DNA from 3 places in the Myxococcus sp. XM-1-1-1 genome. Region 2 is predicted to be linked to each of the others. Evidence: riboswitches for the same ligand, from Rfam matches in the RefSeq annotation. Region 2 holds a riboswitch; each other region holds the start of a gene.
What was found. Region 2 has a riboswitch for cobalamin ahead of K8640_RS28210 (acyl-CoA thioesterase). Riboswitches for the same ligand answer to the same signal wherever they lie in the genome.
Positions count from the first base shown of each region.

Region 1: linked by a shared signal. The riboswitch ahead of K8640_RS10635 (hypothetical protein) and the one ahead of K8640_RS28210 (acyl-CoA thioesterase) in region 2 are both predicted to bind cobalamin.
Region 3: linked by a shared signal. The riboswitch ahead of K8640_RS25300 (aspartate aminotransferase family protein) and the one ahead of K8640_RS28210 (acyl-CoA thioesterase) in region 2 are both predicted to bind cobalamin.

Region 1 is NZ_JAIQDH010000004.1:31,042-41,425, reverse strand. It holds gene K8640_RS10655 (serine/threonine protein kinase) at 1-3,140, opposite strand, end outside; gene K8640_RS10650 (FHA domain-containing protein) at 3,224-4,906, opposite strand; gene K8640_RS10645 (ubiquinol-cytochrome c reductase iron-sulfur subunit) at 5,058-5,549, opposite strand; gene K8640_RS10640 (cell surface protein) at 5,546-6,274, opposite strand; gene K8640_RS10635 (hypothetical protein) at 6,271-7,647, opposite strand; cobalamin riboswitch at 7,832-8,048, opposite strand; gene K8640_RS10630 (MXAN_6577-like cysteine-rich protein) at 8,068-9,681, opposite strand; gene K8640_RS10625 (TonB-dependent siderophore receptor) at 10,015-10,384, opposite strand, start outside.
Region 2 is NZ_JAIQDH010000017.1:22,667-33,050, reverse strand. It holds gene K8640_RS28220 (hypothetical protein) at 71-553, opposite strand; gene K8640_RS28215 (hypothetical protein) at 727-1,410, shown strand; gene K8640_RS28210 (acyl-CoA thioesterase) at 1,576-1,995, opposite strand; cobalamin riboswitch at 2,121-2,359, opposite strand; gene K8640_RS28205 (S1C family serine protease) at 2,478-3,818, shown strand; gene K8640_RS28200 (FHA domain-containing protein) at 3,806-4,774, shown strand; gene K8640_RS28195 (DUF4130 domain-containing protein) at 4,863-5,966, shown strand; gene K8640_RS28190 (hypothetical protein) at 6,121-6,927, shown strand; gene K8640_RS28185 (aldo/keto reductase) at 6,944-7,924, opposite strand; gene K8640_RS28180 (non-ribosomal peptide synthetase) at 8,241-10,384, shown strand, end outside.
Region 3 is NZ_JAIQDH010000014.1:94,246-104,629, reverse strand. It holds gene K8640_RS43230 (adenylate/guanylate cyclase domain-containing protein) at 1-319, shown strand, start outside; gene K8640_RS25305 (MDR family MFS transporter) at 441-2,243, opposite strand; cobalamin riboswitch at 2,425-2,639, shown strand; gene K8640_RS25300 (aspartate aminotransferase family protein) at 2,904-4,268, shown strand; gene K8640_RS25295 (aldehyde dehydrogenase family protein) at 4,265-5,824, shown strand; gene K8640_RS25290 (acetyl ornithine aminotransferase family protein) at 5,846-7,225, shown strand; gene K8640_RS25285 (CoA transferase subunit A) at 7,237-8,145, shown strand; gene K8640_RS25280 (CoA-transferase subunit beta) at 8,135-8,905, shown strand; gene K8640_RS25275 (thiolase family protein) at 8,930-10,126, shown strand; gene K8640_RS25270 (hypothetical protein) at 10,126-10,384, shown strand, end outside.

The DNA of each region.
Region 1 (10,384 bases), on a different contig from region 2:
AGCACCACCACCCACGTCAGCGCGGAGCTGCGCTTGCCGCGCTTGGGCACGGTGGTCTTGCGCGTGTCCTCCGACGGGCGACGGACGGGGACGTTGGGCCGCGAGGGCACCGACGTGCGCCGCGTCTCCTCGTGCGAGGCCATGGACACGCGCACGTCCGCGTCCTCTTCCTCCTCCTCGGGCACGGCGACGACCACGGGACGGCTGACACCCGTGCGTCGCCCCGGCGCGGGCGCCATGCCCGGAGAGGACGGCCTCACACGGCGCGAGCCCGTCTTCGGACGCGAGACACCCGAGCGCTCCTCGTCGTCGCGCGCGACGCCCTCCGCGTCACGCAGGAGGCTCTCGTCCAGGACGACGCGAGGCTGGGTGTCCTCGTGGACGGCGGCGCGGGCCTGCATGTCCGCCACGCGTGGACCCCGAGGGTCCGTGTCCGCGTCCCGAGGCGCGCGCGGGTGCGTGTCCTCGTAGCGCTCCGCTCGCCCGGGCCGCGACGCCCGGGGGTTCGTGTCCATCTCCTCCAGGCGCTCCGACGGCTCGCCGTGTCCCATCTGCTCGGGCGTGAGCACCGGCAGCTCGCCGTCCGCGTCACCAACCAAAGATTCCAGGTCGGAGACCACCACGCCCGGCTCGCCCACCTTCGCTCCCGAGCGCGACGGCACGCCTGGGTTCGAGGTCAACGCGGCGCCCTGCACCTGCAACGCGCCCGAGCGCGACGGAACCCCTGGGTTCGACGTCAACGCGGAGCCCTGCCCTGGCAGCGCTCCCGAGCGGGAGGGGACACCCGGGTTCGACGTCAACGCGGAGCCCTGCCCCGTCATCACTCCCGAGCGCGACGGCACGCCGGGGTTCGACGTCAACGCCGCGTCGGGCATCGACATCGCACCCGAGCGTGAGGGGACACCCGGGTTCGACGTCAGGGAGCCGCCGCGCGCGGACGCGGCGGCCGGGGGCATGGTCATCGCGCCCGAGCGCGACGGAGACCCAGGGGGCGGCGCGGCCCCAGGTCCAGGTCGCGTCGTCACGCCGGACGCGGGCTGCTCGCCCGCGAAGGGCACCGAGGCCCCCGGTCCTGGCCGCGTCGTCACACCGGACGCGGGCACTTCGCCAGCCGAGGGCATCGCGGCCCCAGGTCCGGAGCGCGTCGTCGCAGCGGACGCGGGCTGCTCACCCGCGAAGGGCATCGAGGCCCCAGGTCCAGGCCGCGTCGTCACACCGGATGCGGGCTGCTCACCCGCGAACGGCATCGAGGCCCCAGGTCCAGGCCGCGTCGTCACACCGGACGCGGGCTGCTCGCCCGCGAACGGCATCGAGGCCCCAGGTCCAGGCCGCGTCGTCACACCCGAAGCCGGCGCCTCGGAAGGCACGCTGACAGCGGGCATCACCATCACCCCGGAGCGCGCCGGAGACGCCGGTGCCGGCGCGCCAGGAGGCACGAGCGCCTGCCGCTGGGGCATCACCGCCGCGGGAGGCGGTGTGACGGGAGGCGGAGGAGGACGCGGGTTCCCACCGCTGAACGTGGGGGGCCGGGACGCCGCGCCACGCGGGTCCTCACCGAAGGGACGCAGCGGCTCCGCGCGGGGGTCGGTGGCGTCGTAGGGGCTCCCCTGCCCGTCCGCAGGACCGACGACCGCGCCCACGGGCAGCAGCTCCAGCTCCGTGGGCCGCGTGTCCGGGCGCGAAGGTGGCGATGGCGGCGCGGGAGGAATCGCCTCCGCGGGCATGGTCGTGAGCGGGACCTCGCGCGTCTGCGACGGCGGCCGAGGCGCGGGCGCGACGGCGGGCGGCGGCGCGGGCGGGCGGGCGGCCACCTCGGGCGCCACCTCCACGGACAGGGAGGGCGACGTGTCCGGATTCAGCCGGGCCGCCCGCACCCGAGCCTCCTCCTCCAGCGCCTCCAGCGGGAAGGCGGGCCGGGTGGACTCATCCATCGGGATGCCTGGACGCGTCTCCCCGTCATCCACGGGCCCACCATCGCGACTGCGCCGCGTCGGATGGAAGGACAGCGCCTCCACCGGCCCATCCAGGCGGATGGTCTTCGCCGGCAACATCGCCCCCGCGGGCGGCGACGGACGCGGCGCGGCCCCCTCCTCCGAGGGCTCCGGAGCCGCGGCGCGCGCCTCGGCGTAGCCACCGCGCGGCACGTCCTTGAGGCTCGCGAGCAGCCGGCGCTCGGACTGGAAGTCCGCGGTGAACAGCTCGCGCATGAAGCGGCTGACGCTCTCCGGCCCCGCGCTGGGGTCGATCTCCATCAGGCACGCCTGCAGCCGGCCGCGGAACTCCTCCGCCGTCTGGAAGCGCTGCGCCGGGTCCACCTCCAGCGCCTTGGCCACCAGCGCCGTCACCGAGCGCGGCGTGAGCGGCTCCACCTCGTCCAGCGGCGCCACCTTCGGGTTGGCCACCACGGACATCAGCTCGCCGGGGTGGATGCCGTCGAAGGGGTTCTTCCCACAGATGAGCTCGTAGAGCGTCAGGCCCACCGCGTACAGGTCCGCGCGCCGGTCCACCGGCTGGTGCCGGGCCTGCTCCGGGGACATGTAGAGGAACTTGCCCAGGATGATGCTCGGGTTCGTCTTCGCCGCCGACAGCCGGCTCTTGGCCAGCCCGAAGTCGATGACCTTCACCTCCCCCTCGTAGGAGATGAGGATGTTCTGCGGCGAGATGTCCCGGTGGACCAGCTTCAGGTCCTCCCCGTCGTCGTCCTTCTTGCGGTGCGCGTACGCCAGCGCGTCCAGCACCCGGCCCATGACGTAGAGGATGAACGTCAGCGGCAGCGGAACCTGCCTGTCCCCCACCCGGGCGGCCACCTTGCGCAGGTCCTTGCCGTCCACGTGCTCGAGGGCCATGTAGGCCTCGCCCTCGTGCAGCCCCATGTCCAGCACCTGGGCGATGGAGCCGTGGCTCAGGCGGACGAGCGTGCGCGCCTCCCCCACGAAGCGCTCGACGAAGTCGGTGTCCTCGGCGAGCTGCGGGAGGATCTTCTTGATGACGCAGAGCTTCTCGAAGCCCTGCGCGCCCTCCAGCCTCGCGAGATAGATTTCACCCATGCCGCCCGTCGCCAGATGGGACAGGAGGGTGTACCGGCCAAAGGGCTGGGGCCGGAACGGGCGCAGCCGGGCGGAGGGGTTATGAGCGTTCATGGGGGCGGGGGTCCACCACTCGGGCGCCCATTGAACCCTGGCTTGCCCTGGTCCATCAACCCGTCAACCTGCCGCAGGGGGTTTCACCGCAGGCCGGGGTTGGTCAACACCCCGACGTCCTCGTCGAGGACCTCGAAGGCGGCCACCTTCTCCTTGGGGGGGCGCACCAGCCGCTCCCCCAGGGGCATCACGTCGAAGCGGGCCGCCACGGCCGCCAGCACCTTACCGGAAATCAACACCTGCCCGGGGTTGCCCGTCGCCGCCAGCCAGGTGGCCACGGACATGCCCTCGCCCACGGCGGTGTAGTCGGGGCGGACCTCGTTGCCGATCATCCCCACCAGGGCGCGCGTGGTGTGCAGGGCCATCCGGAGCGAGCAGCGCTCGTCCAGGGGACGGCGGCTCATCGCCCGCTCCCAGTCCGAGCGCAGGGCCAAGGCCGCCCGCACCGCCCGCACGGAGTCCTCGCCCTTCACGTACGGCACGCCGAACAGGGCCCGCATGGACTCACCGATGAAGGACTCCACGGTGGCCTCGAAGCTGAACACGATGCCGGTGGCGCGCGAGTGGAAGTCGCTCAGCAGGCTGGTCGCCTTGGCCCCGCCGATGCGCGACGCCAGCGCGGGGAAGCCCACCAGCTCCACGTGCAGCACGGTGAGGGTGCGCTCCTCCAGGCCCGGCAGGCGGCCGCCCTGGCGCTGGGCCTCGGTGGCGCGGCGCTCGGCGACGTCGGGCGGGTGGAAGCGCTCCAGCGAGCGGCGCAGTCGCTCCTGCGTGGCGCCGCCGTCGCGCGGGGAGAACTTCTGCACGCCGGTGGCCACCAGGTGCGCCACCGCCGAGCACGCGTCCAGCATGGGCTCCAGCCCGTCGCCCTTGGCGGAGGTGTTGACGTAGAGCACGCCCTGGTACGGGGCCTCGGAGCCGATGGGGATGCACAGCACGCTGGCCACGCCGTAGAGGATGACGCTCTCGCGCGCGGCGAAGCGGCGGTCGTCGCGCACGTCGCCCACCGCGAGCGCGCGGCCCTGGCGCAGCGCCTCGTCGACGATGGCGTCGGACACCGGCACCTCGCCCTTGGCCAGCCGTCCCCGGTGGCGCACCGCCGCGGGGACGAGCGCGCCCGTGGGGTGCTTGAGCAGCACCACCGCCGTGGTGGCGTCGGTGCGCTCCAGCAGCCGGTCCATCGTCAGGTCCAGGAAGGTGGACAGCGTGGTGGCGGTGGAGAGCGCCTCCGCGGTGCGGAACATCAGCACCAGCGTCTCCTGCGCCACGCGGGGGCTGGCCGGGGGGACGAACGAGGCCTGCTGGTTGAAGTCCTCGAAGGGCACCGGCCCCACGTTGTCGAGCAGGCGCAGCACGTCCGCGTCGCGCACGCTCTTGGCGAGCAGGACCGACGGGCCCACGTCCTGTCCGTGGCCGAAGCGCACGACGCCGCCGGCGCCCAGGTCCACCATCTCCGTGGCGGCGTTCTCCACGGTGTTGGGCTGGCGCACCGCGAGCGTGTTCTCGCCCAGCGCCACGGAGTCGCCGGGGGACAGCTGCCGGGAGCCCTGCAGGGGCGCGCCGTTGACGCGGCTGCCGTTGCGGCTGCCCAGGTCCTCGATGCGCAGGATGTCCGCCTCCACGTAGAGGCGCGCGTGCCGGCGCGAGACCAGGTCTCCGCCCAGCACGATGTCGTTCTCGTCGGCGCGGCCCAGGCTCGTCACGCCCTCGGGCAAGTCATAGGACGTGTCGAAGTAGCCGGGCCCGTTGATGATGATCTGCCACATCGAATCCCCGACATTACACGACTCTCTCTCAACGTAAGAGAGGGAGACCTGTGCCCCGGAGGGGGACGGGGCTGACCCGGACTCCCGGCGCAAAGGCCCGTCGCCGGGTCAGGACTGACAGTGCGCCGGGCCGCTCCCTCGGGTGCGGGGCTCAGCGGGGTCGGTGGATGAAGACGGACGCGCCTTGCCGCACCGCGGTGAACGCCGCCAGCGGCCGCCGGGCCGGGCCCTGGAGGACGGCGCCGTCCAGGGCGAAGCGCGAGCCGTGACAGGGGCACTCCACCACGCCCTCCCCGGGCCGCCAGTCCACGCCGCAGTCGCCGTGCGTGCAGATGCGCCACAGCGCCACGAAGCACCCGGGCGTCGTGTGGACGAGCAGCACGTCCAGCAGGGCCTCGGGCGCGTGCACCCGGGCGTGGCCTCCGGGGGACTCGAGGCCCGGATGCGCTTCGAGCCGCACCTCCACCCAGCCCTCGGCGGCGGTGCCGGGCTGGGGGAGGTCGGGGCAGGAGGCGCCCTCGGGCGGAGGGTCCAGGACGATGGCCTCCCGCCACTCGCCGCCGCACCCCGCGCCCAGCGTGGCCAGGGCACAGCCGCCCCGGGCCAACGTGAGGAGCGCGGCGCGGCGGTCCAGGTCCGTCATGGCGCGGCGGTCAGCGACACGCCGTTCACCACGGCGACGGCGTCCAGGTCGAACCCCGCGGAGGTGCCCGCCGAGCCGTTGGTGCCCGCGTCGACGATGCGCACGTAGCGCGCCCGGGCGAGGCCCACGGTGGCCAGGTCGAACCCGTCACCGCCGGCCACGGCGGGGTCCGTGGCGCTGATGCCAGCGGCGGGGTTGGCCGTCACGGGACGCACGCCCGCGCAGCCCGGGTAGTTGTTCGTCGCGTCCGAGGGGGCGCAGGGGAACTCGTGCCACTGCACGCCGTCGTCGCTCACCGAGACGCGGCCCCGCTCGGTGAAGGCGCGCGGGCCTCCGGCGATGAGGAAGCCGTTCTCGAAGACGAGCAGGTCCACGCCCGGGCCATCCACCACCGCGAGGTCCGTGAAGCGCAGGGTGATGGAGCCACCCTGCCCCAGCGAGAGGACATCCAGCGAGCCGCTGTCCAGCCCCCCGCCCACCGGCGCGCCCAGGACGATGGACGGGAAGCGGTCCTGTCCGAAGCCCGCGCCGGGGCCGGGCAGGTACTCGACCACCTCGTCGGCGTACGGGTCAGCGGGCCGCGAGGGGCTCGCGTCGGTCCCCGAGTCACCGGGCCCCGCGTCGTCGTCCGTGACGGGAGCCTCGTCCCCACCGCACGCGGACAGGCTCAGCGCCAGGGCGAGCACGGTGCCGCGACCGAACCGCGAGGAGGCGCGCGTGCTCACGGCGCCACCTGGAGGCGCACCAGGCGCCGGCCGTTGCGGTCAGCCACGCCGACGAGCACGTCGGAGCCGAGCGCCTTGAGCATCCGCACCGTGGTGCACTGGTTGACGTAGGTGAGCACGGGCACGCGCGCGCCCACCGTCACGGCGTCATTCGCGCCGACGGACAGCGCGTAGCGGGACACGTCGGTGGCGACGAAGTCGTAGTCCGGGGGAGCGTAGGCGCCGCGGTTGAGCACCACGCCACCGCCGAAGGCCGCGACGTCGTTGAAGTCGCTGCCCACGTCGACCTTCGCCTGGGTGCCCAGGTCCAGCGGCGTGCCGCTGGTGATGGCGGTGGCGAGCGTCGTGGGCGCCACGCCGTGGAGGACGTTGACGAAGTTCTGGTCGAAGTAGCCCAGCGCGGCGACGCCCGTGTCCGTCACGGCGGTGAAGCCGCTTCCCACCACGTCACCCTGCGGGAAGTTGACCGCGCGCACCGTGCCCATGGGGTCCGTGGACGTCACGAGACCATAGACAGCCAGGTCGGAGGCCGAGCCCAGACCGCCGCCGTTGACGAGCACCGCGCTCAGCTCCCCGGACGAGAAGGCCGCCGCGGAGAAGTTCTTGGGCGCGACGACGAAGCTCGAGTGGGCCGGCGTGGCCAGGTCATACGCGGCGACGTTGCCCGGCGAGCCCGTGGCGCCCAGCGTGTAGCCGGTGAAGACGCGCAGGCCGTCGTTGATGACATAGCCGTTCGGGTACACCGTGGCGCCGCCCTCGCGGTCCGCCGGGGTGATGATGTCGAAGAGCTTCGTGGTGCCCGGCAGGAGGTCGGGCCAGGTGCCCAGCGAGTACAGCGCGGCGTCCTTGCCTCGTCCCTGGATGCCGTAGAACGCATACGTGGGGCCCGGAGAAGCACCGAGCGCGAGGATGTCCGGCGACAGCGCCACGGACTCGGCGGCGACGAAGCCCGGCTGGAGCACGAGCGTGCCCAGCTTCGGGTCCAGCGGCACCGTCGCGCAGTCGACCACCACGGGGCCGGCATCCGGCTCACCCGCGTCCGGCGCACCTGCATCCGGCTCACCCGCGTCGGGCGTGCCCGAGTCCGGCTGACCCGCGTCGGGCGTGCCGGAGTCCGGCGTACCAGAATCCGGCGTCCCGGAGTCCGGCGGGCCCGCGTCGGGCGTGCCCGAATCCGGCGTCCCCGCGTCGGGCGTCGGGGTGGTGGGGGCAGGCTCGGTCTCGCACCGCTCGTCGACGCAGACCCACTGCTGCCCCGCGGGGGCCTCGCCGTTGTCGGCGCGGCAGTCGAACGGGTCGACACACTCCGGGTTGCAGCCGGTGCCGAGCAGGGCCACGGCGAAGGAGGCCACGGCCAGTGATGCGGACTTCATCCAAGGTTTCGCGCGCTTCGATTCAGCCGTCTTCATCTGCGTCCTCGTCCCTCTCCGCCCCCACGGGCGGGTGGGCTTCCAGGAGGACGCGGTCGAAGGCGGGCACCCGAGCACCCCACGGTGCGCGGTGAATGGGCTGACGCCTCCGCCGCCTCCCCTCGGAGGCCTCGGTGATGTCCGTGCCCAAGGGGCACGGGTCCACGGCAGGTTTTCGGACTCGCAGGCGCGGGAGCCCCGGAGGGCGCCCACCTAGTGGCCGTCGCTTCCCAGTCCCGTGAGGGACCAGTGCTTCAATGACGGCGGTCGTTCCTGCACACCGCTGCGGGGCAGTCCCGGATTCGCACCGGGTTCCCTAGAGCCGCCGTGGTTCGCACGACGGCACCGAGGACGCGGCCGGGATATGGCGGGCGACAGGCATTGTCAATGGAGCGCGGTGACGTCGATGGCGTTGGACACGGGGCGTCGAGGGTCCACCGGGCACGCCTCCAGCGCGGGGCCCTTCGCGGTGGGCGTGGAGTAGCCCCTGCGCTCGGTGAGGGTGCCATCACCGACCTCCACGACGAAGACGCGGCCCGCGTTGGTGTCCGCCAGGTACACCGCGCCTCGGGACACGGCGAAGCGGCTGGCCACCGACAACAGGCAACCCGGTGCGCCGGGCTGACAGCCGGGATTCAGCGCGTAGGAGGCCACGGGGACATCGTTCTTCACCAGCACCAGCCCCGTGGAGCGAACCGACGTGGCGATGTAGCCGTTGGCCGTGTCGTAGATGGCCTCACCGATGCAGGCGACCACGAGCTGGTCACCGACGGCTTCCACGTAGCCCGCGTTGAGGCAGCGCTCCTGGCCCAGGTCGATGGCGCTGACGGCGCCGGTGGCGGGGTCGATGCGCGCGAGCATGCCCGGCCCGTTGGGGCGGTAGTCGTTGGCGGGGTTGAGGTTGGTGAGCGCCACGTACACGTGGGTGCGCGTCGCCGTCACCGAGAACGGCAGGGGCATGGAGCCCGTACCGTCGAAGGGCTTCAGGTCCAGGCCGGTGAGCGACAGCGTGTCCACCTTGCGCGGCTGCGTGGGGTCGGAGATGTCCACGCGCGCCACGGCGTTGCCGTGCTGGAAGTTGGAGCTGCCGGTGCCGAAGAGCGGGATGTAGAGCAGGTCGCCGAAGCGCGCGAGCGCCTGGGGGCTGGTGTTCGGGCCGAGGTTCAACTGCCCCACGGTGCGCAGGCCCAGGCCGTTGCCGTGGGACGGGCCGTCACGGCGGAGCACCTGGAGCGTGTTGTTCACCGAGTCGATGACGTACACGTGGGGCGGGTCCACGAGGATGTCATTGGGGGAGCCGGACACGACGCCCAGCGAGTCCTCCTCGACGAGCGCGCCCAGGTTGCCTCCAGGAGCCTGGAGCAGCTTGCCGTTGGTCATGTCCGCGCCGAGCACGAAGCCGTCCCAGGACGCGAGCGCCTGGATGCCAGCGCCGAACTCTCGGCGAGGTCCGAGCTGGTCCGTCCCCGCCTGGAGGCCCACGAGCTGCCCGTTGGTGAAGCACGCGGCCACGACGTCGTAGGTGCAACGCCCGGAGCGGCAGGACTGCGCGTCGGGGCACACGTTGCCGCAGGCGCCGCAGTGGAGCGCATCCGACTGGCCGTCCACACACGCGCCGGAGCAGCGCAGCAGCCCTTCGGAGCAGCCCTCGCGACAGGTGCCGGACTCGCAGACCTGTCCGGCGGCGCAGGCCGAGCCACACGCGCCGCAGTGGGCGACATCCGTCGCGGTGTCCACGCAGGCGCCGTTGCAGAACTCGGTGCCCGCGCGGCAACCACAGGCGCCGTCCTGACAGACCTCCCCCGAGGAGCACGTGGTGCCACAGGCGCCGCAGTGCGCGGTGTCGCTCCGCGTGTCCACGCAGGCGCCGTCACAGACGACGAGGCCGGAGGTGCAGACCACGCCCTCATCCGGACAGCCCGTGAGCACGAGCGCCGAGGCACAGAGCAGCGACAGGACGAGCAACCTGGGCGCTACGAAGGAAGGAACAGGAAGCATCGAGTCCTCAGGAAGGGGAAGGCAGGCGCGGCATCACCGCGAACGACCGGTGCCAGGGAGAGCGAACACATGCGACGCGCACCTCGCGAGCGGGCCCCACGGACGAACCGGACGCGAGGAGCGTGCGTGCGAGATGCCCCCTGCGAGAGGACGGCGCTGCAACGGGTGCCGTGAACGACCGGCATGGGCACGCGAGCGCGCAGGGCGCGCAGCTCATGAGCCGAGCGGCCCAGCGAGAGTTGCGCGGGCGGCTGAGAGGACCGCACACCGACTGGCGACGGCGCGGTGTCACCTCGCACGCCACGCGCTCCGGAACAACTCCGGCGTCCGGGCTCACGGAGCGCGCGGTGCATTCGAGCCCTCGGGAGCAGAAGGAGCCGGCTCGAGCGACACCGCGAGCGTCGCGTACGCCGCGCGCCCTGGCAGCGGGAAGCCGGTGAAGTCCTGTACCCGCGCGTCGAGCAGGTTCTTCACCTCGACCGACAGCGTCACCTCGGGCCGGTGCAGGAAGGTGCTGGAGGCCCCCACGCTCCACAGCGTGCGCGAGGGCAGAGAGCGCGTGCCCGTGCGGTTGACGAACTGCGACGCCTGATACAGCACCTCGGTGCGCGCGTTGAGCCACTCCGGCCCCGCGCGCAGGCGCCCCACCCACTTGTGTCGCGGGCGATTGGGCAGGTCCTGGTTGAAGTAGCGCGGGTCTCCA
Region 2 (10,384 bases):
CCCCCGCGCTGGGGTGCAACGCGCGAATCACCTCACGGATCGGATTTCCGAGTGGAAACGCGAGCTTCCATCAGTCCCGCTTGAGGCGGCGACGAGAGGCGACGCGGTCCAGCAGGGCCTGCAGACGGGGCTGGGGCGCCTTGGGCAGCGCCTTGTCTGTCGGAGATTGTAGGGGCATCTCCTTCGCCATCCGGTAGACCTCGATCAACCGCTCCTTGAAGAGCTCGTTGTCGGGGCGCTCCTGGACGGCGCGGCGGTAGGCGGCGGCCGCTCCCACGTAGTCCCCGAGGGCGAACAGGCGCTCACCCTCCTGGGCGGGTGAGGAGGGGCCGAGCGGGAGCTCAGGCTCCTCGGGCGGTCGGGAGGCCTCCAGCTTCTGGAGCTCCAGGGGCTGGAGGGACTCGCGGAGGTTGGCGAGCTTGTCGGCGAGCGCGCCGTCGTCCGGGAAGGCCAGGAGGAGCGCCTCATAGAGGTCGAGCGCCTCGACCAGCTCTCCACGGCGCAGCGCTCGGTCGGCGCGAGCCTCCATCTCCACCCGGGCTGCAGGATTCATCTCGGCGCGAGGTTACCCGTGCCCGACGGGGATGTCACAACGAAGGCGCGCGGGCCTGACTTCACGGTGAGCCGGGCCGGTGGGCCTCATGCCCGTGAAGCCGTGTCTTCTGGGTATCCATGGGTTCATGCGGCCTGGCGCGTGAGTGGCCGCGTCCGGGGCTCGGGGGGCCTATGCTGCGCGGTGTGAGCCTCTCGTGGGTGGCAGGCGGGTGGTTGTTGCTGTCGGGCGCGCTCGGGACCGAGCTGCGGCGCGACGGCTACGTGCTGCGTCCGCCCGAGGGCTTCCACATGGTGCGGTGGGAGCCGTACACGGGCTCGGTGGCGGGGGCGGTGACGTTGGACGCGGAGACGCCGAGGTCCTTGTCCGCGGCGCTCGCGGATGGCGAGGGCCCGGAGGCGGCGACGATGTTGGTGTCGGTGGTGGAGCGCGGCTTCTCCGCGAGCCCGTCCGAGCGTGACGACTTCGCGTCGGCGGTGATGCAGCACTTCCAGCGGGAGCTGGGGGTGGTGCTGTCGCCGGAGCGCGTGGACCGGATTGGAGGCGATGCGCCGCGCGTGGAGGTGCTGGGGACGCTGCGGGACGCGGGGCAGACGCGCACGGTGCTGGTGGCGGGGCTCGCGTCCGAGGGGCGGCACGCGGTGGTCGTCGTCAGCGCGCCCGCGGTGCGCTGGGAGGTGCTGGCGCCGAGCGTCCGAGCCTCGCTGGAGACGTTCCGCCTGGAGCCGACGACGACGCCTGGCGTGGTTCCCCGGCGCTTGTTGGGCGCGCTCGCGGGGGCGCTGGCCGGTGCGCTGGTGGCGTCATACGCGGCGTGGCGCCGGGGGCGCGCGGGGCGGATGGCCTCCGAGTCGTGACGACCGCGCGGCTCGCGCACGAATGAATCCCCGGTGGCGCCCTGGGCGGCGCCGCGAGCGGGCCGCCTCGGAGGCGGGCGGGTCCCCGCGTGATGCCATCTGCTGGAGTGCGCGCCGGAGCCCGAGGAGCCGGCCCCGGCGCGGATTGCGTTTCAGGGCTTCACGTCACTGCGCACCCGGCTCGGGCAAGAGCGGGGGCACGGCGGTGGGCTTGCGGTGCTCATCCAGCGCCACGAGCACGAAGCGCCCGCGCGTGCACAGCTCCCGCGCGCCCGTGAGCAGGTCCTCGGCGAACATCTCCACGTCCACGGTGACGGAGGTGCGGCCCGTCGCCGTCACGCGGCTGACCAGCTCCACGAGCTGCCCCTGCTGCACGGGCATGTGGAAGTCCACGCGCTCGCTGGACGCGGTGACCACGGTGCGGCGCGTGTAGCGGCTGGCGGTGATGAACGCGGACATGTCCATCCACCTCAGGGCCTGACCTCCGAAGAGGGTGCCGTAGTGGTTGGTCTGATCGGGGAACACCATGTCCACCATCCGCGTCTCGGTGGCGGAGGAGGGGAGGGACGGCTGCATGTGACTCATGGACGGACTCCTGGCCCACGGGCCTCCCCGGACATGAAGACCTCCGAGGGCGGCGGTGGGCCGCGAGGGATGGCCTGACCTTCCCGCGAAGGCCGGGGGCGAAGCGCCACCCGGGGCGCTGTCCGCGTCCCAGATGGGCTCGAGGCAGGTTTTCGGGCTCCGTGGGCCTCCCACCACCCGCCCCTCATCGCGGCGCGTGCTGGCGTCCTAGGCGCCGTCCCTTCCCAGCCCTCGTCTGCCGAGGACCAGTGCGTTCGACGGCGTTCGTTCCCACTGACCGCTGCGGGGCAGCTCCGGATTCACACCGGATTCCCTTGCTAAACCTCGTGGACCCCCACGAGGCACCTCGGGCGGGGCGGACCCTACCCGCTGCCCGGCGCGTCGCCAACAGGGCAGGTGGGTCGACGAGCGCACCGGAGGCCTCATGCCCCGCCACTCGGTACCCCCGCGCGCGCGGCGCTGGGATAGCGTGCGCCGCATCCATGTTCGTCTTCCTCCTCGTCGCCGTGCTGGGGCAGGCGCCGGCCGTCGCCCCATCCGAACCGGGCGCGCCCTCCGCCGTCCGAAGCCAACCCGACGTCGTGCCCGCTCCCGCGCCCGAGCCGCCTCCGGCCGTGTTGCCCCCGGCCACCCACGAGCTCTTCCAGCGCATCCAGAACCGCGTCGCCCAGGTGCGCATCATCGAGCGCCGCTCGGGCACGCGCTCCTCCATCGGCTCCGCCTTCTTCGTCTCGGGCGACGGGTACGCCATCACCAACTACCACGTGGTCTCCGACGTGGTGCTCCACCCGGAGGACTACACCGCGCAGCTCGTGCTGCGCACCGGCGGGGAGCCCGTGCCCGCGCGCCTGGTGGACGTGGACGTGGTGCACGACCTGGCCGTCATCCGCATGGATGAACCGGTGAAGGACTACTTCGTCCTGGAGGACCGCGAGCCGCCCCAGGGCGCGCGCCTGTTCGCCATGGGCAACCCCCATGACCTGGGCACCACCATCGTCGAGGGCACGTACAACGGCTTCATCCAGGACTCGCTCTACGAGCGCCTGCACTTCAGCGGCGCCATCAACCCGGGCATGAGCGGCGGCCCGACGCTGACGGGGCAGGGCACCGTGGTGGGCGTCAACGTGGCCACCATGGGCAACCAGCTGGGCTTCCTGGTGCCGGTGCACCGCGCGAGGACGCTGCTCGGCCGGGCGCTGAAGATGGCGCCGGACGCGACGCCCGCGCTGCTGGAGACGGTGCGCGCGCAGCTCATCGAGAACCAGCAGCGGCTCACCGAGCAGATGCTCGCGGCCTCGCTGCCGAAGCAGGCCCTGGGCAGCTACCACGTCCCGGGGCGGTGGATTCCCTTCCTCAAGTGCTGGGGCGACACGCCGCATGACCCGGAGGTGCCGTACACCGTGACGAACTACCAGTGCTCGTCCGAGGAGGACATCTACCTGTCCTCGCGGCACCGCACCGGCGTGGTGGCCTTCCTGCATCAGCAGGCCTCCAGCCAGGAGCTGGGCGCGCTGCGCTTCTCCGCGCTCTACACCGCGCTGTTCTCGCAGGACCCGGACACGGTGGAGGCCTCGCGCGAGGACGTCACCAACTTCCGGTGCACCTCCGAGTTCGTGGACGTGGGCGGGCTGCCCGTGCGCGCGGCCATGTGCCTGCGCGCGTACAAGCGCTTCCCGGGGCTCTATGACCTGGTGCTGCGCGCCGCCGCGCTCAACGCCAGCACCAGCGGGGTGGACACCAGCCTCACGCTGGGCGGCTTCACGGCGGACAACGCGCGCAAGCTGGCGCGCCGCTACCTGGAGGGGCTGTCGTGGACGAAGTGATCTTCCTGGAGGTGTTGGAGGGTGACTCCGTCCACACGCGTCACCGGCTGGATCGCTTCCCGGCCACGGTGGGCCGCGCGTACTCGAACGACGTCATCCTGGATGACCCGAAGGTCTCCGCCGAGCACCTGCGCATCGACCGCCGCGAGGACGGCGCGCTCGTGCTGCGCGACGTCGGCAGCGACAACGGCACATGGCGCGTGCAGCCCTGGACGCAGCTGGCGGAGCTGGAGCTGGCGCCCGACACCCGCGTGGCGGTGGGGGACACGGTGCTGCGCTTCCGGGCCCGCAACCACGCGGTGCCGCCCACGGTGGTGAGCACCGTGTCCGGCGAGCCCCGCGAGCGCGTGTTCGAGCACCCGCGCGCCTTCCCCGTGGCGATGCTGTCCCTGCTGCTGTTCAGCGCGCTGGCGTCCTACCTGGGCAACTACGCGCGCACGGACTGGGGCGAGCTCACGGTGGCCCTGGTGATGCCCCTGACGCTCACGCTCCTGTGGGCCGGAGGCTGGGCGGTGGCCAGCCGCATCTCCCGTCGCCACTTCCACTACCGCGCGCACGCGACCATCGGCGCGCTGGTGCTGCTGGGCGCCGTCGCGCTGCCGCTGCTGGTGGCCGCGCTGGGCTTCAGCCTGGGCCTGGGCGCGAGCCTCTCCTGGGTGTACCACGCGACGTTCCTGCTCCTCATGGGCTGGGGGCTCTTCTGGCACCTGCGCTACGTGGCGCGGTGGGAGCCGGCGCGGCTGGTGCGGGTGCTCGTCGTGGTGACGCTGGCCTTCGGCGCTGTGTCGCGGGCGAACGATTTGCTGGGCAACGAGCCCTTCAGCACGTCGCTCGACTTCTCCCGCACGCTGCTGCCGCCCGTCTTCCGGGTGGCCCGCGCCCAGCCCGTGGAGTCCTTCTTCGAGGACCTGGACGGGCTCCAGGAGCAGGTGGACGCGCTCGCCAAGGAGGAGTAGCGCGCGACGACGCCCTGGGTGGGCTGGCGGTGTCAGACCTGGAAGGTAGCCTGCGTCGCTCGGGTGGTCGAGCGACCAGGAGGTCCAGGTGCGAGTGAGCGTGGCGCCGGAGCTGTCGTCGTTCCGGGAGGTGGCGCGTGGGTTGTTGGTGCGCGGCATGCCTCCGGACCGGGTGGAGTTCGAACAGGGGCAGGGGGCGTGGACGCAGTGGGTGGACCCGCTCCTGTCCGGTGGTGGCGCCCGGGCCGTCCCGGCGCTGCCCGCGGACTTCCTGTCCCTGGCGGAGAAGGTGGTGTGTCACCGGGATCCGGAGCGCTTCGCGCTGCTGTACCGCGTGCTGTGGCGGCTGACGCACGGTGAGCGGCGCCTCCTGGAGAAGGACGCGGACCGGGACGTCCAGCGGCTGCGGCGCATGGAGCGCGCGGTGCGGCGGGACCTGCGGGAGCTGGTGATTCGCGTCCGGTTCCATCGCGCCGCCTCGGATGGAGAGGCGCGCCATGTCGCGTGGTACCGGCCGGAGCACCTCGTCGTCCGGCTGGCCGCGCCCTTCCTCGTGGGGCGCTTCCCCTCGCTCCACTGGAGCCTCTTCACGCCGGACGCCAGCGCGCATTGGGATCGGGCGAGGCTGTCCTTCGGCGCGGGGCTCGTGTTCCCGGAGCCTGGGCCCTTTCCGGCCCGCGCCGCGTCGCCGGACCCGGTCCACGCGCGGCCGCGGGTGTTGCTGCTGGGGGACGTGCCCGGCACCCGGGAGGAGGGAGACGCGGCGTGCTTCGTGGGGCCCTCGGGCCGGCTGCTGGAGCTGGTCCTCTCGCGCGCGGGGCTGCGGAGCTCGGACCTGCGGGTGTCCCGGGCCCGCTGGCCGGGGCGTCGCTCGGGCGCGCTCAGCTGGCCGGAGACCCGGGCCCTGCGGGAGGAGCTGGCCTCGGAGGCGGCGCGGGTGCGTCCCCGGCTGCTGCTCGCGTTGGGCGGCGCCGCGGGGCAGGTGCTGCTGGGACCGGGCTTCCGGCTGGACGTGGGGCGGGGGCGGCTGGTGCCCTCCGAATGGGCTCCCGGCGCGCTGGCCACCTTCGCGCCGTGGGACGTGCTGCGTCGGCAGGACCCTCGCGAGCGCGCGGAGGCCCGCATCCACTTCGAGGCGGACGTGCGCGCCGCGGCGCAGTGGCTGAAGAGCCCGGAGGCCCTGGGCTCCTGAGCGGGCGCACGCGGGCGGCCTCGACAACGCGCGAAGCCGCCCTCCATATCGACAGGGCTCCTGGATGATTGCCTTCCGGAGGGCACTGCAGCCGGGCGCGTGAGCGCGGTGCTAGCCTCGACCTGGCCCAGGTGCGCTTCTCGGAGGGGACGCCATGCGTCGTTCAGCCCTGACCCTGTTGTTGCTGTTGTGCGCCGCGTGCGCGCGGACCTCGTCGGTGGTGCCGCGCCGCGGCCCCCCCGTCACCGTCGTCCCACCGGAGCTGGCGCTCGAGTCCGGTGACTCGCCCTGGGCCATCTCCATGCCCTTCGGCCTCGCGCAGGATGGCAGCGCGCTGGTGCTGCGCTTCCTGGAGCGGGCCGAGGCGTCCGGCGCGCGCTACCTCAGCAACGTGCAGGTGGTGTTCGTCGCGGACGACGCGGGCACGTCCATGGAGTGCCGGACGAACCTGATGCCGGAGGGCACCATCCCCCCGTGGAAGCCGCTGATCCGCACCGCGATGGCCGCGGGCGAGTACGCGCCGCTGAAGCTCGTCAGCCGTCCCGTGCCGGACGTGGTGGTGAGCTGCCAGGAGACGTGGGCCGTCACCATGGTTCCCCAGGCCGTCCGCGTGTCCAACGTGGGTGGCGCGCACCCGGGAGAGCTCACCATCGGCGGCAACATGGTGCGCCGTCCAGAGGTGCGCTGCGGGCCGGTGGCCACCCTGCGCCTGCTCACGCGCTACGCCTTCGAGGACGCCGTCGGCTACGTGCCCCCGCGCATCGAGCGGATGGGCGAGCACCGCCCGGAGCTGAAGCTCCAGGAGACGGAGGCGGAGTGCTACCCGAGGGACCCGGCCTCTCCCGGCGTCAACCGCATCGAGGCGATGGCCTATGGCGGCGCCGGACCGCGCGCCGCGTTCCTGGACGGCCCCATGACCCCGATGGAGGCGCCCAGGTCCGCACCTCAGATGGACCTCTGAGGTGCCCGCGCGCGGCTCACATGCCGCGCAGCGCGTGGGGCTGGTATGGCGCCTCGAGCTGCTGAAGCTCCTCCGCCGTGAGCTTGAGGTCCACGGCGCGCACGGCGTCCTCCAGGTGCTCCGGCTTCGTGGCGCCGATGATGGGCGCCGTCACCACCGGCCGTGACAAGAGCCACGCCAGGGCCACCTGCGCGGGCGGCACGTTGCGCGCCTCGGCCACCTTCCGGTTGGCCTCCGCCACCTCCCAGTCACCCGGCTGGTCATACAGCACGGGCGCGTACGCATCCGTCTTCGCGCGCGTCGTGGAGCTGCGGTCCGTGAGCGACTTGCGGGAGCCCGCGAGCAGCCCGCGCGCCAGGGGAGACCACGGGATGACGCCGATGCCCTCCGCCTCGCACAGGGGCAGCATCTCCCGCTCCTCCTCGCGGTAGACCAGGTTGTAGTGGTCCTGCATGGACACGAAGCGCGACCAGCCGTGCAGGTCCGCCACGCCCAGCGCGCGGGCGAACTGCCACGCGAACGTGGACGACGCGCCCAGGTAGCGCACCTTGCCCTGGTTCACGAGCTGATCCAACGCCGCCAGCGTCTCCTCCAGCGGCGTGTGCGGATCCATCCGGTGGATTTGATACAGGTCGATGGTCTCCACCCCCAGGCGCTTGAGGCTCGCCTCGCACGCCTGGACGATGTGCTTGCGAGACAGGCCCCGCATGTTGGGCCCGTCCCCCATGGGGAAGTACACCTTGGTGGCGAGCACCACCTCCTCCATGCGCGCATACCGTCGCAGCGCACGACCCGTCACTTCCTCACTGACTCCCAGCGAGTACATGTCCGCGGTGTCGAAGAAGTTGATGCCCAGCTCCACCGCGCGGCGGAAGAAGGGCTGGGAGGCTTCCTCGTTCAGGACCCAGGGTCGCCAGGAAGGCGTGCCGTAGCTCATGCAGCCCAGGCAGAGGCGGGAGACACGCAGGCCGGTGCGGCCCAGCTGTGTGAACTTCATGAAGTGCTCCTCTCGTCGGTGACGCGGGCCGTGAATATGCAACCTGCGAGCGCCGATGTGCTGGGTCATTCGTGATGACACGCCTTTTCTGGATGCTCCGAATCCATTAAAAGATAGGCGCATCCAGGGGACGCCAGTCGGTGCAGCCAAGACAACGCCCCCGGGTCGCTGGGACGCGTGTGTGCCGAGCTGAAACGGCTGGTGTCCTGCTGAAAAAATCCCCCCTCGGGACATCGACATGTATCTGCCGACTCGCGCTGCCCCCGCCTCCGCGTTCGTCCGTCCAGGTTCCGCCACGCTCGTGGATGTCTGTCGCATGCGAGCGTTCGATCAGCCCACGGACCCCATCTACACGTTCGTCGATGAGGAGGGGGAGCACACCGTCACCTACGCGCAGCTGGATGCGCAGGTGCGGGCCGTGGCGGCCCGGCTCCAACGGGAGCTGGCTCCGGGGGAGCGCGCGCTCCTCATGTATCCGCCGGGGCGTGAGTACGTGGTGGGGTTCCTCGCGTGCCTGTATGCGGGCGTGGTGGCGGTGCCCGCGTATCCGCCGGACGTGATGCGGCTGGGCCGCACGCTGCCGCGCTTGCAGGCGCTGGTGTCGGATTGCGGCGCGAAGCTGGCGCTCACCACGTCGGGCATCTCGGAGCTGGTGGGGCCGCTCACCGAGGGCCTGGACGACCTGCGCGCGCTGCGCTGGTTGTCGACGGACGCGGTGCGGCTGTCGGAGGCGGACGGCTGGCGCGCGCCGGCGCTGAGCGACGCGACGGTGGCCTTCCTCCAGTACACGTCCGGCTCCACGGGCACGCCGAAGGGCGTGGTGCTGGCGCATCGCCAGCTGATGCACAACAGCGAGCTCATCGCGCACGGCTTCGACGCGAGCCCGTACCCGCGAGTCGTCTCGTGGCTGCCGCCGTATCACGACATGGGGCTCATCGGCGGCATCCTCCAGCCGCTGTACCGGGACATGCATGTGTCGTTGATGTCGCCGATGTTCTTCCTCCAGCGGCCCATGCGCTGGCTGGAAATCATCTCCCGCCACGGTGGGACGGTGAGCGGCGGGCCCAACTTCGCGTTCGACCTCTGCGTGCGCAAGAGCACGCCCGAGGAGCGGGCCGCCCTGGACCTGAGCCGCTGGGAGGTGGCGTTCTGTGGCGCGGAGCCGGTGCGCGCGGAGACGATGGAGCGCTTCGTCCAGGCCTTCGCGCCCTCGGGCTTCCGGCGCGAGGCGCTCTATGCCTGCTATGGCCTGGCGGAGGGGACGCTCATCGTCACGGGGCGCAAGCGCGTCGCGGCCCGTCCCGTGGACCTGGTGGTGCGAGACTTCTCGCGCGAGGCGCTGGAGCGCGGGGAGGCGCGCCGCCCGGAGCCGGGCGCCGAGGGTGTGACGCTGGTGGGCAGCGGCGAGGTGCTGGGCACGCAGGTGCTGCGCGTGGTGGACCCGGTGACGGGGGAGCAGAAGGCCCCGGGGCAGGTGGGCGAGCTGTGGTTGCAGGGGTCGAGCGTGGCGGAGGGCTACTGGCAGCGCCCCGAGGAGACGGAGCGGACCTTCCACGCGCGCATCGCGGGCACGGGTGAAGGACCCTTCCTGCGCACCGGAGACCTGGGCGTCGTCGACGGTGGCGAGGTCTTCGTCACGGGGCGCCTGAAGGACGTGCTCATCCTGCGCGGCCGCAACCTCTACCCGCAGGACGTGGAGCTGACGGTGGAGCGCAGCCACCCGGGCCTGCGCCCGGGCTGTGGCGTCGCGTTCTCGGTGGACGTGAAGGGCGAGGAGCGGCTCGTCGTCGTCCAGGAGGTCTCCGGCAAGGCGGTGGAGGCCGGGGCCGTCGAGGAGGCGGTGGCGCGCATCCAGGCCTCGGTGGCGGAGGAGCATGGCGTGGCGGCGCTCGCGGTGGTGCTCATCGCCGCGGGCAGCCTGCCGAAGACCTCGAGCGGCAAGGTGCAGCGGCGCGTCACCCGGCAGACGTTCCTGGAGGACGGGCTGGAGGTGGTGCACGCCTGGCGGGAGGGGAGGGTGGATGCGCACGCGCCGGACGCCGGTCCGCGCGAGCCCGTGTCGACGACGCAGGATGGAGACGTGCTCGCGTGGCTCCGGGAGGAGCTGTCGCGCAGCCTCGGTGTCGCGCCGGGTGGGCTGGATGCCGACGAGCCGCTCACACGCTACGGCCTCGACTCGTTGCGCGGGCTGGATGTGATGCACGCCGTGCAGCAGGCGTGGAAGGTGTCGCTGCCGCCCACGTTGTTGCTGCAGGGGCCCAGCCTGCGCGAGGTGTCCGCGTGGGTGGAGCGCATGCGGGGCACGGCGGAGGCGTCGTCCGCGACCGCGGGTGCCGAGGACTCGACGCCCCACGTCTCGGACGGGCAGCGAGCGCTGTGGTTCCTCCAGCGACTCGCGCCCGGTGCCACCGCGTACCACATCACGAGGGCCGTGCGGCTCTCGCCGCGGGTGGACCTGGC
Region 3 (10,384 bases), on a different contig from region 2:
GGACAACGCCTCGCGCCGCCGCAGGGGCCTGCCCACCTACGAGTTCGGCGCGTCGCTCCACGTCGGCGACGTGATGTACGGGAACATCGGCGCGTCGGACCGGCTCGACTTCACCGTCATCGGCCCGGCGGTGAACCTGGCCAGCCGCATCGCGGGCCTGTGCGCGGGGCTCAACGAGCCCGTGCTCCTCTCCGAGTCCTTCGTCTCCCACTACCGTGGCGACGTGAAGGACCTGGGGCACCACCCCGTCAAGGGCGTGCCCCACCCCGTGCGCATCTACACGCTCGACTCGGAGTCCTCCGCGCTCACCGCCGCGTGAGCCCGGCGCTGTCCCGTCCGTGGTGGTGATGCCCGGCACACCGCCACGGTGCCCTCGCGCACTGTCGTGTGCACCGGCGCAAGGCCCGGTCCGCCTCCGTGCGCGTTGCGCGCCGCCGAGCTCATTCCGTGGGTGCCGGTGCCCGCGCGCGCCCGCGTTGCAGGGGTTGTTCGGGCAGCCGCAGTGTCACCAGGAACGCGAGCAGCGCGACGAAGATGGCGCAGCGGTACACCGCCTCCACCGCCCGCGTGAAGGACTCCTTCAGCGCCAGCGCCGTCCGGTCGACCGCCTCCAGCGCCCGCTGTTCCTTCGCGTCCACAGCGGAGAGCGCTGACGCCGCGGCAGGCTGCTCGCGCGCATCGGAGGGCGCCGTTTCCTTCGCACGTTGCTCCCGTACCTCCGGGCGCTGAAGGGCCTGCCGCTCGGCCTCCAGCTCCGCGCGCACGCGCTCCTTCACCTTCTCCGCCTGGAAGGCCGACTGCGCGGGGCCCGCCTCGCTCCCGTCGACACCGGGCACCGCGGACGCCAGCTCGGCGCGCAGCTTCGGCGGCAGTCCCTCCGTGGCGCTCGCCACGCGGGTGCCCAGCTGATGCGACAGCGTCGTCGCGAACACCGCGCCGAGCAGCGCCACGCCCAGCGTCATCCCGAGCTGACGGAAGAACGTGGCCATCGCCGTGGCCACGCCGATGCGCTGGGGTGACACCGCGTTCTGGATGGCCAGCGTGTAGAGCGGAATCGACGGTCCCAGGCCCACGCCCACCAGGACCATCTTCACCGTGACCTCCGTCTGCGTCGACGTGGGCGTCAGCGTGAACCCCATCACCGTGAAGCCCACCATCAACACCACCAGCGAGCCCAGCATCAGCCCCTTGTACCGGCCGATGCGCGACACCAGCTGACCGCTGAGGATGTTGCCCGCCACCACGCCCAACGTCAGCGGCGTCAACGTCAGCCCCGCGTGCGTGGCCGACAGCCCCACCACGTTCACCATGAACAGCGGCAGGAACACCACGCCCGACAGGAACACCGCGCCGATGACGAACACCGCCGCGTTCCCCAGCGCGAACGTCCGGTCCTGGAACAGCTTCAGGTCCAGCAGCGGCTCCTGCGCGCGCCTCTCCTCGCGCAGGAACAACACCGTCCCCACCGCCGCGAGCGCGAACAACCCCAGCACCTGCCACGAGCTCCACGCCCAGCCGCCACCGTGCGCCACCTGCTCCGCGCCACGTCCCAGGCTGAGCGCGAGCAGGAGCGGCACCACCGCCAGCGCCAGCAGCACCGCGCCCGTCACATCCAGCCTCCCGCGCGAGGCCCCCGGCGGCTTGAGCGCCGGCATGCGCGAGAGCACGAGCGCGAGCGCCACCGCGCCCACCGGCAGGTTGATGAAGAACACCCAGTGCCACCCCAGCCGGTCCGTGATGAAGCCTCCCGCCAGCGGCCCCACCACGCTCGACAGGCCGAACATCGCGCCGAACAGGCCCTGGTACTTGCCTCGCTCGCGCGGCGGATAGAGGTCCGCCACCACCGACAGCGACGCGGTGAAGAGCGCCGCGCTGCCCACCCCCTGCACCGCGCGGTACAGGATGAGCGTCAGCGTCGAGCGCGACACGCCGCACAGGAAGCTGCCCAGCAGGAACACGACGATTCCCGCCGCCAGCACCACGCGCCGGCCCAGCAGGTCCGACAGCTTCCCCCACACGGGCACCATCATCGTCGACGCGACCAGGTACGACGTCGTCAGCCATGGATAGAGCGCGGGAGAGATGCCCAGGTCCGCCTGGATGGAGGGACCCGCCGTGGCGACAATCGTCTGGTCCAGCGCCGCGAGCAGCAGCCCGAGCAGCGCGCCCGACATCGTGAACACCCTCTGTGCACGGGTGAACGTGAAGGGCGCGGCGGCGGTGTTCGCGGCGGACGGAGCCATGGTCTGGAGGCGTCCTCCGACGCGGAGCGCCACCGATGAAGGTGACGCCTGCGCGCGGGATGCGCCAGCGCTCATGCACGGCAGGTTGCTCGTCGAACATCCCCGCGCACCGGCAGACGTCACGTCCCCGCGCGTCGAGCGCGCACCGGCGCTTCGCTTGACAGTCCGAAGAGGCGAACAGTACATACCGCCCCATGTTGGTGCTCGGACCTCGGTCCGAGCTTAAAAGGGAACCCGGTTCGAATCCGGGGCTGCCCCGCAGCGGTAAGTGAGAACGAGCCTCGTCATCCGCACTGGTTCCCCTGGGGAGCTGGGAAGCGACGAGTCGTAGGAAGCCGGCCCCCAAGGCCGAAGCGCTCACGAGCCCGAAGACCTGCCCGCATCCGACCGTGGGAGAAATCCACGGACGGTTTCGACCTGGAGCCGCGTGGGACGGCCGGAAGGTTCGAGCGGCGCTCGTGCCTCGACGGGCCCTCACGCACGCTCGACTTCTCCGACCTCCATCCCCCGTGTCTCCAGTCGCCCGTGGGGGCGAAGGTCGGTCCGTGGGCTCCAGTCGGGGCCTGGTGTGCGCTCACGCGCGCATCGTGACTGCCCTTCTTCCACGCGGGAGCCCTGTCGGGCGACCTCCGGTCGTCCGCGCTGCGTGGAGGACGGACGATGCGGGACGAAGCCAGGCACACGGTGCGCTACCCCCAGGGGAACGTGCTGCTGCGCAATCTCGCGCGCGACTTCCCCGTGGTGACGCACGGCCAGGGCGTCCACCTCTTCGACGCGAGCGGCAAGCGCTACCTCGACGCCTCCGCCGGTGCGCTCGTGGCCAGCGTGGGTCACGGCAACCGCGAGGTGGCGGACCGCATCCATGAGCAGCTGCTGCGCGTCGCCTACGTCAACGGCACCCACTTCACCACCGACGTCACCGAGGCGCTCGCCACGCGCCTGTGCGCCCTCGCGCCCCAGGGGCTCACGCGCGCCGCGTTCCTCGGCTCGGGCTCCGAGGCGGTGGAGGCCGCGGTGAAGTTCGTCCGCCAGCTCTGGGTCGAGCGCGGCCAGCCCCAGCGCGGCAAGGTCATCGCGCGCGTGCCCGGCTACCACGGCAACACGCTGTACGCGCTCTCGCTGTCGGGGCGGCCCCACTACAAGACCTTCTTCGGCCCCCTGCTGGCGGAGGTCGTCACCACGCCCGCGCCGTACCCGTACCGCTCCGGGCTGGAGGACTACGCGCGCGACGGCGCCGAGCACTACGCGCGGCTGCTCGAGGAGACGATTCGCCGCGAGGGCCCGGACACCATCGCCGCCTTCATCGCGGAGCCCGTCATCGGCTCGTCCGCGGGCGCGTCGCCTCCACCGCCCGGGTACTTCGAGCGCGTGAGCGCCGTGTGCCGCGAGCACGGCATCCTCACCATCGCCGACGAGGTCATGTGCGGCTGCGGGCGCACCGGCCGCTTCTTCGCCAGCGACCTGTTCCACTTCACCCCGGACGTGCTGGTGCTCGGCAAGGGCATCAGCGGGGGCTACGCGCCCTTGAGCGCGCTGCTCATCCGCGAGGAGCACCTGGAGGAGCTGCGCCGGGGCTCGGGCGGCTTCATGCACGCGCAGACGTACCTCCAGGCGCCCGCGATGACGGCGGCGGGGCTGGCGGTGCTCGACTACTACGAGCGGCACGACCTGGTGGCCCACGCCGGGCGCGTGGGCGCGCACCTCCAGCGCCGCCTGCGTGAGGCGCTGGGCGCGCTGCCGCATGTCGGCTCCGTGCAGGGCGTGGGGCTGATGGCCGGCATCGAGCTGGTCGAGGACACCGCGAGCAAGCGCCCCTTCCCACGCGCGCGCAAGGTCATCGAGCGACTGCTGTCGGCGCTGTTCGAGCGGGGGCTGGTCCTCTGGTCCAACACGGGCCACGCGGACGGGACGAACGGGGACCTGCTCATGGTCGGCCCCCCGTTGGTCATCACCGAGGCGGAGGTCGACGAACTGGTCGACACGCTCGCCCGCGGCATCCACCACTTCTTCCAGGAGGCGTCATGAGTTTCCGCATCACCTACTCGGTGCTGGAGGCGGACCTGTCCGCGCTGCACGCGCAGTTCGACGAGGCGCTCGCCGCCGTGCGCTCGACGCTGGGCGGAGAGCTGCCGTCGTGGCTCGGCGGCGAGGCGTTCCGGAGTGGAGACCTGCTTCAGAGCCGCAACCCCGCGCGGCCGGACGAGCTGCTCGTGTCCGTCCACCGCACGCCCGTGGCCGAGGTGGACCGCGTGGTGCGCGTGGCGCGCGAGGCCCAGCGCGGCTGGGGCGCGACGCCGTGGCAGGAGCGCGTGCGCATCCTCCGCCGCGCCGCGGACCTCATCTCCGAGCGGCGCATGGAGCTGTCCGCGCGCATGACGCTGGAGGTGGGCAAGAGCCGGCTCGAGTCGCTCGGTGACGTGGAGGAGTCCGCGGACCTGCTGCGCTACTACGCGGGTCAGCTCGAGCAGGCGGAGGGCTACTCGCGGCCCATGGCGCGGCTGTCCCCCAACGAGGACACGCGCAGCGTGCTGCGGCCCTACGGCGTCTTCGTCATCATCTCGCCGTTCAACTTCCCGCTCGCGCTCGCGGCGGGGATGAGCGGCGGCGCGCTGCTCGGCGGCAACAGCGTCATCCTCAAGCCCAGCGAGGAGACGCCCTGGTGCGCGGAGGGCCTGTACCAGGCGCTCGTCGACGCGGGCCTGCCTCCGGGCGTCTTCCAGGTCGCGCACGGCGAGGGCGAGGCGGTGGGCGCGGCGCTGGTGCGCCACCCCGGCATCGACGGCGTGTCCTTCACCGGCAGCAAGGCGGTGGGCATGGAGCTGCACCGGCGGATGTCCACGGGCCGCGTGCGGCCGTGCCTCCTGGAGCTGGGCGGGAAGAACCCCGCCATCGTCTGTCGCGACGCGGACCTGGAGGCCGCCATCGAGGGCTGCTTCCGCTCCGCCTTCGGCATGTCCGGTCAGAAGTGCAGCGCCCTGTCGCGCATCTACGTGCACGAGTCGCTGTACAACGCGTTCACCGACGGCCTCGCCGCGAAGGCGCGTGACGCGCGGGTGGGTGACCCGTCGCTCGCGTCCGTCTTCACCGGCCCCGTCATCAACGCGGCGGCGGTGAAGCGCTTCGAGCGCGCGGTGGACGAGGCCCGCCAGGACGGCGCGGTGATTGCGGGAGGTGGACGTCCCCGTCTGGAGGCCGCGCTCGAGGAGGGCCACTTCGTGGAGCCCACGGTGGTGGCGCTCTCGCACGGACATCGCCTCATGCGCGACGAGCTGTTCCTGCCCTTCGTCGGCGTGACGCGCTTCTCGACGTTGGACGAGGCGCTCCTGCGGGCCAATGACTGCGACTACGGCCTCACCGCCGGCATCTTCAGCCGCGATGCCGAGGACGTGGAGCGCTTCATGGCCCAGGCCGAGGCGGGCGTCCTCTACGCCAACCGCCGCACGGGCGCGACGACGGGCGCGTGGCCCGGCGTGCAGTCCTTCTGCGGTTGGAAGGGCAGCGGCGGGTCCGGCAAGGGCGGCTGCGGCCCCTACTACGTCGCTCAATTCATGCGCGAGCAGGCGCAGACACGGATGGGCTGACGCCCTCGACAGGAGACCCCCATGACCATGCTCCATCCCGAAGTGAAGACCGCCCTGCCGGGGCCGAAGGCGCGCGCCATCATCGAACTGGACCAGCGCTTCAGCTCGCCCTCGTACATCAAGGAGTACCCGCTCGTCGTCGAGCGCGGCGAGGGCCCCTGGGTCCACGACGTCGACGGCAACCGCTTCCTCGACTTCATGGCGGGCATCGCCGTGGCCTCCACGGGCCACGCGCATCCGCACGTGGTGAAGGCCGTCCAGGAGGCCGCGGGCCGCTTCCTGCACATCTGCGGCACGGACTTCTACTACGACGCCTTCTCGAAGCTCTGCGCCAGGCTCGCCGGCTACCTGCCCGAGATGGGACCCAAGAAGGTCTTCCTCACCAACTCCGGCACGGAGGCGGTCGAGGGCGCCATCAAGCTCGCGCGGCACCACACGCGCCGCCAGTACATCGTCGCCTTCAAGGGCGGCTTCCATGGGCGGACCTACGGCGCCATCTCGCTCAACTCATCGAAGGTGGCCCAGCGCGCCTTCTTCGGGCCGCTCCTGCCCGGCGTCATCCACGTCCCGTACGCGAATCCGTACCGCTGTCCCAACGGCTGCGCGCCCCAGACGTGCGGCGACGCGTGCAACCCGGCCCTGGCGCTGGAGCGCGAGTGGTTCGTCAACCACGTGGACCCGCGCGAGGTGGCCGCCATCTTCGTGGAGCCCATCCTGGGCGAGGGCGGCTACGTGGTGCCCCCGACGAGCTTCCTGAAGGAGCTGCGGCGCATCTGCGACACGCACGGCATCCTGCTCGTGTTCGACGAGGTGCAGTCGGGCATCGGCCGCACCGGGCACATGTTCGCGGCGGAGCACTTCGGCGTGATGCCGGACATCCTGCTGTCCGCCAAGGGCATCGCCTCCGGCATGCCGCTGGGCGCCATCATCGCCAAGGAGTCGGTGATGACGTGGCCGCGCGGCTCGCACGGCAGCACCTATGGCGGCAACCCCGTGTGCTGCGCGGCGGCGCTCGCCACGCTGGACGTGGTGGAGGGGCTGCTCGACTCCGTGCGCGCCACCGGTGCGCTGCTCCAACTTGGGCTGCGGGAGCTGCAGTCACGCCACCCCGTCATCGGCGACGTGCGCGGCGTGGGCCTCATGGTGGGCGCGGAGTTCGTGGACCCCGCGACGCGCGAGCCCGCGAGCGCCTACGTGGGCGAGCTGGAGCAGCTCGCGTTCCGCAAGGGCCTGCTGCTCTTGTCGTGTGGCAAGTCCACCATCCGCTTCGCGCCGCCGCTCGTCGTCGGTGAGCACGAGGTGGCCGTCATGCTGCGCATCCTCGACGCGTGCCTGGGCGAGCTGTCGCTCGACCTGTCCAGGGCCGCGCCCGCCCGGGCCACGGCGGGGGTGAAGCTGTGAAGCCAGGGGCCGTGGACAAGCGCTGCTCCATGCGCGAGGCCATCTCGGCCAGCGTCAAGGACGGCAGCTCCATCGTCATCGACGGCTTCACGCACCTCATCTGCTTCGCCGCGGGCCACGAAATCATCCGCCAGGGCGTGAAGGACCTCACCGCCATCCGGCTCACCCCGGACCTGGTCTACGACCAGCTCATCGAGGCGGGCGCGGTGAAGAAGCTGGTCTTCAGCTGGGCGGGCAACCCCGGCGTGGGCAGCCTGCACGCGCTCCGCCGCCGCGGCGAGGCGTCCTCCTCCGAGCGGCTGGAGCTGGAGGAGTACTCGCACTTCGGGCTGCTCTCGCGCTTCCTCGCCGCGAGCGCGGGGCTGCCGTTCTGGCCGCTGAGCAACTACCAGGGCGCGGACATCGCGCGGGTGAACCCGGCCATCAAGACGGTGCGCTGTCCGTACACGGAGCGGGAGCTGGCCACCGTGCCCGCGCTCCACCCGGACGTGGCCATCATCCACTGCCAGCGCGCGGACATGGAGGGCAACGCGCAGGTGTGGGGCCTGCTCGGCTCGCAGAAGGAGGTGGCCTTCGCCGCGCGCAAGGTCATCGTCGTGGCCGAACAGATCGTCCCCACCGAGGTCATCCGCAAGGACCCCAACCGCACGCTGGTGCCCGGCATCATCGTGAGCCACGTGGTGCACGAGCCCTGGGGCTGTCACCCCAGCTTCGTGCAGGGCTTCCATGACCGGGACAACGACTTCTACGTGAAGTGGGAGGACATCTCCCGCAAGCCGGAGACGTACCGCGCCTGGCTGGAGGAGTTCGTTTACGGCGTGAAGGACCGTCAGGGCTACCTGGCGAAGCTGGAGACGGGGTTGCTCGACAAGCTGCGCGCGAAGGCTCGCGTCTGCGAGGGGGTGGACTATGGGTACTGAGAACAACGTCTCCACCGCGTCCGAGCGGATGGCGTGGCGCGCGGCCCAGGAACTCCACGACGGTGACGTGGTCTTCGTGGGCATCGGCCTGCCCAACCTCGCGTGCAACCTGGCGCGGGCCACGCATGCGCCGGGCCTGTTCATGATCTACGAGTCTGGCGCCGTGGGCGCGATTCCCGAGCGGCTGCCCGTGTCCATCGGCGACCCGTCGCTCGTCACGGACTCGCTGGCCGTGGTGGGGCAGGCGGACATCTTCCAGTGCCTGCTCCAGCGCGGGCTCATCGAGGTGGGCTTCCTGGGCGGCGCGCAGGTGGACCGGTGGGGGAACATCAACACCACCGTCATCGGCGACTACGCGAACCCCAAGGTGCGCCTGCCCGGCAGCGGCGGCGCGTGTGAAATCGCGGTGCACGCGCGGCGGCTGCTCATCGTCATGCGCATGGGCCCGCGGACCTTCGTTGAGAAGTGCGACTTCATCACGAGCCCGGGCCACCGGATGAACGGCAGGACGCGCGCGGAGCTGGGCCTGCCCGGCGGTGGCCCCACGCGCATCATCACGGACCTGGGCGTGCTCGACTTCGACGCCACCGGCGAGGCCGTGCTGTCCGAGGTCTATCCCGGCGTGACACCCGAGCAGGTGCGCGCCGCCTGTGGCTGGCCGCTGCGCGTCGCCGACTCCGTGCGCACCACGGGCGAGCCCGACCTGTCCGTGCTGTCGCTCCTGCGCGAGCGACTGGACCCGCAGCGCCTCTATCTCTGAACGCATCCCCAGGAGCCCCTTCCCATGGCAGAGGCCTTCATCGTCGACGCGGTCCGTACCCCCATCGGTCGATTCCGAGGCGCGCTCAAGGGCGTGCGGCCGGATGACCTCGCCGCGCACGTGCTGCGCGCGGTGCTCGAGCGCAACGCATTGGATGGCGCGCGCGTCGACGAGGTGTTCCTCGGCTGCGCGAACCAGGCGGGCGAGGACAACCGCAACGTGGCGCGCATGTCGCTGCTGCTCGCGGGCCTGCCGCACTCGGTGCCCGGCGTCACCGTCAACCGCCTGTGCGCCAGCGGCCTGGAGGCCATCATCCAGGGCTGCCGCATGATTCGGCTGGGTGAGGCGGACATCGTGCTCGCCGGCGGCGTGGAGTCGATGACGCGCGCACCGTGGTCCATGCCCAAGCCCGAGGACGGCTTCCCCTCCGGCAGGTGGGAGGCGTGGGACACCGCCCTGGGCTGGCGCTATCCGAACCCGAGGCTCGCCGCCCTGTTCCCGCTGGAGCAGATGGGCGAGACGGCGGAGAACGTGGCCGAGCAGTGGGGCATCGCCCGCGAGGCGCAGGACGGCTTCGCGCTCGCCTCGCACCGCAAGGCCGTGGCCGCGCAGGCGGAGGGCCGCTTTGCTCGCGAGCTCATCGCCGTGGACGTGCCCCAGGCGAAGGGGGCTCCCGTGCGTGTCCAGGTGGACGAGGGGCCTCGCGCGGACACGTCGTTGGAGCGGCTGTCCGGCTTGAAGGCCGCGTTCCGCGCGGGAGGCAGCGTGACGGCGGGCAACTCCTCCACGCTGAACGATGGCGCGTCGGCGGTGCTGCTCATGAGCGAGGCGGCGCTGAAGTCCTCGGGCGCCACGCCGCTGGCGCGCTTCGTGAGCAGCGCGAGCGTGGGCGTGGACCCGCGCACCATGGGCATGGGGCCGGTGGGCGCGTCGCGCGCGGCGCTGGAGCGCGCGGGGTGGAGCGTGGACTCCGTGGACCTGGTGGAGCTCAACGAGGCCTTCGCCGCGCAGGCCCTGGCGTGCATGCGCGAGCTGAGGCTCCCGTCGGAGAAGGTCAACGTCAACGGCGGCGCCATCGCGCTGGGGCATCCGCTGGGCTCCAGCGGGGCGCGCATCGTCACCACGCTGGTGCACGAGCTGGGGCGTCAGGGCGCGCGAAGGGGCCTCGCCTCGCTGTGTGTCGGCGTGGGGCAGGGGCTGGCGCTGACGGTGGAGCGCTGATGCGAATCGAAGACCTGCGTCACGAAGCCCGGGAGGAGCACTTGTCCGCCACGCTGCACATCTACCCCGCGACGGAGGCGATGCCCTGGCACTACCACTTCGATTGCCCACACGGGCACGAGGAGTCCGGCACGCTCGAGTCGCTCGACGCGCTGGCGGACGTGCTGCGCCGCTGGGGCCGCCACCTGGTGGACCTGCCGTGGACGGTGCTGCCCACCTTCGGTGGCGCGGCGCCAGCCCGCACCGAAGGGGTGTGGA